One region of the Ectobacillus polymachus genome, then DNA from elsewhere that is predicted to be linked to it. Evidence: riboswitches for the same ligand, from Rfam matches in the RefSeq annotation. Region 1 holds a riboswitch; the other holds the start of a gene.
What was found. A riboswitch is a leader RNA that binds a small molecule or an ion and turns the genes downstream of it on or off. The one in region 1 is predicted to bind cobalamin.
Positions count from the first base shown of each region.

Region 2: it holds a riboswitch for cobalamin, as region 1 does, so the genes downstream of both, ACM5BR_RS05020 (DUF4430 domain-containing protein) here and ACM5BR_RS15030 ((2Fe-2S) ferredoxin domain-containing protein) in region 1, are expected to answer to the same signal.

Region 1 covers NZ_JBLREB010000003.1:207,966-211,218, reverse strand. The annotation lists gene cobJ (precorrin-3B C(17)-methyltransferase) at 1-1,291, opposite strand, end outside; gene ACM5BR_RS15030 ((2Fe-2S) ferredoxin domain-containing protein) at 1,336-1,713, opposite strand; cobalamin riboswitch at 1,821-2,010, opposite strand; cobalamin riboswitch at 2,155-2,333, opposite strand; gene bluB (5,6-dimethylbenzimidazole synthase) at 2,400-3,080, opposite strand.
Region 2 covers NZ_JBLREB010000001.1:974,223-977,475, reverse strand. The annotation lists gene ablB (putative beta-lysine N-acetyltransferase) at 1-195, shown strand, start outside; gene ybaK (Cys-tRNA(Pro) deacylase) at 236-721, opposite strand; cobalamin riboswitch at 916-1,101, shown strand; gene ACM5BR_RS05020 (DUF4430 domain-containing protein) at 1,225-2,904, shown strand; gene ACM5BR_RS05015 (DUF4430 domain-containing protein) at 2,953-3,253, shown strand, end outside.

The DNA of each region.
Region 1 (3,253 bases):
CACCGTAGCACGCCATACCACAACCGTTAAACCCAATCTTCAGCTCTTTAGGCAGTTCAAGACCTCCTAATTTTTGCTGAATCTCCTCTGCATAAGGAATGCCATCTGTTTTCTCGCTATCGCAAAAATCACATGCTTTTACCGTCAACACATCACCTATAGGGGAAAGTAAAAAACCCGCCTCCTGCAAAGTATCGATTATGGTATCCGGATTATCAGTTGGAATCGCAAGCTTGATCGCATGATCCGGTGTATATTCCATCGTTCCTTTGTCTGATATAAGATTAGCAAGCGTCAGCATCTGCTCAGCTGTAAATTTCTTATTGGCAACACCAGGACTTACGGCAAGCTCGAATATGGATGAGATTGGCTGCTGCATTCTAGTAGCACTATCCTCTGTTTTTCCCGTAATAGCCTGTAATGCCTCTTCAGCCAGTTCTCTTGCTGAAGGCTTAGATGTACCCTGATCAAGTGACCATGGCTCTGCTTCCTTCTGTAAGCGCTGATGCGGTGCAAGTCGTTGCTCCGTCTTATCTAGCGTATATTTTCGTTGATAGCCGCGCGGCGTTATCATCAAATCATCGTAAACGAACGTCGATGAATTTCCGACGATAACAGTGGTCAGCATCCCAATATCGTGATTCAGCATATCTGCAAGATTCGTAATAACTACATGCTGCCGATCTCGGTAAGCACTTTTCACTAATCCAACCGGGGTATTAGGAGAACGATATTGCAATAAAATTCTTTGCGCCTCTTCAATTTGTCTCGTTCTTCTACCGCTTTTTGGATTATAAAAAGCAATGACAAAATCAGCCCCGGCTGCTGCATCAATTCGTTTCTCAATTAAACTCCACGGCGTTAAATGATCACTTAGACTGATCGTGCACGCATCATGCATAATAGGAGCTCCTAATAAAGAAGCACAGGAGTTAATAGCGGAGATCCCTGGAATAATTTCTACCTCTACTCCCGTTTCCTTGTGCCAGTCTTTATTCAGCAGCACTTCATAAATAAGCCCAGCCATCCCGTATACACCAGCATCTCCGCTGGAAATGACTCCGACGTTTTTACCTTGTTCTGCCTGTTTTACGGCTTCCTGCGCTCTGCTTACTTCTTCAGTCATACCTGTGCTAATGATGGTTTGTCCTTTTACTAATCCTTCAATCAAGTCGACATAGGTTTTGTATCCTATGATCATGTCACATTCTTCTATGGCTTCCTTTGCCCGGTGCGTAATATGGTCAAAGCTACCCGGGCCAAATCCGATAATTGCTACTTTTCCTGTCACTTTTATGCGCCACCTTTCCCATATATCGAAATGCCAAATGTTGTCTATTTCAAGTTAGGCACCTTTACTATCCCATCCTCACTCGTGGAATGGGCAGGTGCTGCAAAACCACCATCTTCATAGTGGTAGAGGACTGCTTCCTCTTTCGTAGTGCCCTTTATTAAATGATGGACAATACTGCAAGCACTCTCTTTATTTACTTCCTTGTACCACGTTCCTTGCGGGTACGCGATGACAATAGGAGCATCCTTGCATCTTCCATTGCACCTCGTTCTTGTCGTATGTATACTTGCGTCAGCCTGTACATTCGTGATCTCCTCACGAATTGCTTGTGTTACTTCCTCTCCTCCCTTTCTCATACAACTGCTTCCATTACAAATTAATACGTGATGCTTTGTTCCTGTTAAGTTCCAAGTCGTCATCTTGCACTCCCTTTCTGTGTATAAAAAACACCCCTATCTACAGATAGGGGTGCGAATAAATACATGAGCATTCAGTCAGCACTTTCACCCATATCCCGTAGGTTCCAGAAAGCATGCAAAACAAGGCAGGTCTCCTGACTTAGGTTCGTCATTTCATTATGTCTTCCCAAGCATCGGCTCAGTGACATATACAATGAAACTCCCCATTACAGTGGCGGGTACCGTGATGGATTTTCACCATCTTCCCTTTTAAACACAGCTTATACCTAGCTATGTACCTTATTTCTATCATTCTATTTTATTATTCATCTCTTCATTTTTTCCTTCAAAACAAAAAAGCCACTCAAGGGGACCTTAAGTGGGAAACGAAAGCATAAAAAGGAAAAAGGTATATAGACCTTTTGCTGCTGACACTTCACCTTCTCAATCCCCGAAGAATTTGAAACTTACGAAATTAAGATAGGTCTCCTGACTCGTGTTTCTCTCTACTTTAGGTCCTTCCCGTATTCCTTTACAGTGGTTCACCTATTTCGTCTACACATACAGTTGCGGGGGCAGTTCCGTTTCTTATACGGATTCCCTATTAAGCCTTTTGCGGCATCTTAATTTATTGCTAGAAAAATATAGAAAATATAGAATTATAAAACTATTTCTTACTTATAGTGTTCATGATATCGTAATTTGTTTTACTTTTCAACATTTTTTGCAGCTGCTTCTAATTCGATACCATTCCCCCACGTTTCATGAAAAATTAAATTTTCAAGGGAACGGCGTTTTTCCCAATTGGCCGTCTCTAAAATAGGAGCCGTAGGATAGTCATCTGTGTACCCAATGGAAAGCAAGGCAACCGGATCAATATGAGGCGGAATATGCAAAATATCGCGTACATCATTTTTCTTATAAAAGCTAACCCAGCCCAAAGCCAATCCTTCTGCACATGAAGCTAACCACATATTTTGAATCGCACATGCCGTTGATAAAACATCTGTTTCTGGAATGGAATTTCTCCCTAGCACATGAGAGCCGCCTCTCGTTGGATCACATGTGACACAAATCGTCAGCGGCGCTTGTTGAATTCCCTCTACTTTTAAGGATAAAAACTTAGCCGCCCGTTCTTCTTCATAGTGAATAGAAAGCGCTTTCCTTTCCTTCTCAGCTGCCCAAGCTAATTGATCCTTTATCTGCGGGGACGTAACTAAGATAAAATTCCAAGGCTGCATAAATCCTACCGAAGGTGCATGATGTGCTGCTTGTAAAATCCTCTCTATTACATCCTCTGGAATCGGATTAGGAAGAAAACTGCGAACATCTCTCCTTCTATAAATCACATTGTACACTGCATCTCTTTCGATTGAATCCTTTATCATCAACATCACCTCTTTCATGGCATTACATCACATTATATTAGATTACATGTTTTTAACGTGCAATCCTTTTTCAAGAATGAGTTTTTTTTCGAGCACATTCGCAAGACTCTATTTTTCCTGCAAAAGATCAAAAACAAAACAGCTTGAGCCCTAAATCCGTCTCAAGCTGTTCT
Region 2 (3,253 bases), on a different contig from region 1:
GTAAAAAGCCTTGAAGAGGAGCTTGTACATAAATCAATTTTCTGTATCTTCTCGATTGCACGTTCTTTATCCTATGGAATAAACGCTACCTTTCAACAATTAGGCTATCAATATCAAGGAAGACTTACAAACAATTGTTATATTTATGACAAGCTTGAGGATATGAATGTTTGGGTAAAAGATTTGTCAATCTAACTGGATGATGTTCAATAGATGGTATAAAAAAAGATGCAGGTTATTCTGCATCTTTTTCTGTAATGGAACAGGGAATTGCGTTTGTTACTTTCATTAAATCCGCTCCACTTATGAAAATTTGTAATCCTCGTTTACCAGCACTAATACTAATGGGATTCAAATTTTCTGATGTTTTATCAAGGTAAAGCGGATAATTTTTCTTCACCCCAAGAGGAGAAACGCCGCCGCGGATATAACCAGTAAGTGCTTGGATTTCTTTTACATGCACCATTTCAACTTTTTTATTCCCGCTAACTGCAGCTAACGCTTTTAAACGTAATTCTGTATGTGAAGGGATACAAGCCATGATGATCCCTGTTTTGTCCCCTCGAAGTACGAGTGTTTTAAATACTTGTTCAAGTGATAATTCGACTTGGTCTGCAACATGCTCAGCGTTTAAATGTTCTTCATCCCATTCGTATTCGTGTAAGCTATAGGAAATATGGTTTCGATCCAAAATCCTACTAGCAATCGTTTTATTAGCCAAATGACACAGCTCCTTTCTTATACTAGTATACAAAAAATTAAGGGGGGAGAAAGGCATGTACGAAAGTTTATTTTTTGTTTCTATTGTGCATCGACATTTATTGTAGAGAAATTGGGTTAATATGTAACTAGGTTTCTTTCAAAATCTTACAATATTATCGACAAATATTGAAATTTGTAGTAAAATTACATAGAATTTAAACTAGAACTATTGGTATATAATGACATTTCATTATGTTTAAAAGGGAAGTCGGTGAAAATCCGACACGGTCCCGCCACTGTAAGTGAAGAGAACTCGTGCAACATGCCACTGGTTATTGGGAAGGCGCACGATTTTAACGACTCACAAGTCAGGAGACCTGCCGATAGTATTCACAAACAAACCTACGAGGAATTAGGTGTTGTTGTGTAGACGGATGATTGAAAGAAGACGTATACGCACGCCCTTCCTAATGGAAGGGCGTTTTTTGCGTAGATAATAGGTAAGGGGGGAAATGGAGAAAAATGTTAAAAAAGAAAATTTCATTGTGTTTGATGATAGTTTTCATGGTTCTGTTATCATTTACAAATGGAGGTACGTTAGCATTCGCTGAAGGGAATCAAGCTACTTTGATTGTAGTGGGCGATTCACAGAAAAAGGTGATTCTATGTCCTACAGTTGTGAATATTGATCCAAATGAAAACGCATACGATATGCTGAAGAAAGCGCTTGGTGATAAAGTAACAGCAACAGCTAGTTCCTTTGATGGGAAGCCGTATGTAACTGGGATTGATGGGTTAAAAGAATTTGATGACGGGCAACAAAGTGGTTGGCTGTATGAAATTAATGGGAAATCTGCACAAGTTGGTGCATCTGATTACCTAGTAAAGAATAATGATGTAATTGCCTATCGTTATACGCTTGACTGGGGAAATGATTTACAAAAGCAATCGGTAAATGACAGTATAAAGGCGTTTGGAGGATGTACAAACCAATCATCATCAGGTTCTTCAGATTCATCTACGCAAGCACCGACGAAAGACCCAGGTCAATCTGTTGTTCCATCTTCTTTTGATGAGGCGTTGAATAAAGCAATCACATTTACCTTAAACAATGGAATTCAATCAGACTGGCAAGCTATTGCGCTCACTCGTGCGAAGAATGATGTATCTAGTGAAATGAAAAACAGTTACTTACAGCAGTTAACTGACCGGGTGCAAACAAGCGGTCGTTTAAAAGGTACATATTTAGCAAGTACAATATTGGCTATAAATGCTGTAGGCGGTGATGCAACGAATATTGCCGGCCAAAACTTAGTTTCAAAGCTTTATAATGATGCAAGTATTGGTGATATTTATTCCTATGCGTATGCTCTTCTTGCGTTAGATAGCAATGATTATACGATTCCAAACGATGCGTTATGGAACCAAGATAAGCTAATTTCTGCTATATTAAAAGCCCAAGTTACTCCTGGAAAATGGGCAGATGATCCCGATACGAATGCAATGGTATTAATGGCATTAGCTTCTCATAAGGATAATCCAGATGTTGCGAATGCTATTAAGCCAGCTGTGGATCTATTAAAAGGAATGCAATTGCCTGATGGCGGATTTCAATCTTTTAATAATGAGAATTCCAACAGTGCAGCTGTTGTTGTAACTGCACTTTCGATGCTCGGAATCGATCCAAATGGATCAGACTTTACTAAAACAAATTCTGCATTACAAAATTTAATTACCTTCCAGTTGTCTGATGGTGGATTTAAATGGGTATCTAGTGATACTGCAAATAATAGCATGTCATTTGATCAAGCATTCTATGCACTTGTTCAATATAAATATTTTCTTGATGGAAAAGGGTCTATTTTTCACTGGACAACCGCACCTACTACGCCAAGTAACCCAGGGAATAATCCTTCATCATCTACTGATCAGCCAAAATCTTCGGATGGTCAGCAGATAGAGCAAAAGCAAGGACAGCAAGAGGTACAGCAAGTACAGCAACAGCAAGGGCAACAAGCTGATTCAAAGGGAAATAATGAATCCGTACAGTCACAACAGGGACAGACTCCAGTTAATAACCAACCAAATAAAAAATTACCTGATACAGGATTAATCGGAAATGATTTTTGGGGTTCTATCATTGTTGGATTAATCTTTATCAGCGGGGCAATGTTAGCTTTAAGAAATAAAGTGATGAGATAGATTGGTAGGGGCTTTTTGCTCCTACCCTTTTTGAAAGGACGTGAACACATGAAATATGTAAAGATGCTATTTGTATGTTGCACCATGCTTACACTATTAGTTAGCTGTTCAACGCAACCAGCAAAGAATCAAAGTGCAGTTGCAAATACGCAACAAGCACAAGCCGGACAAAAACAAGATGACCAAAAACAACAACAAGCACAACAAGGACAACAAGAGGAGCAAAAGAAAGACGCAGCAAATCAGCAAGATGGATCCTCATCAAGCCAGCAGTCTTCAAATCAGCAAAGTAATGCATCATCGAATGCATCCGCCCCAGCAGCAGATGCAAAGCCAGCCCAAACACAAT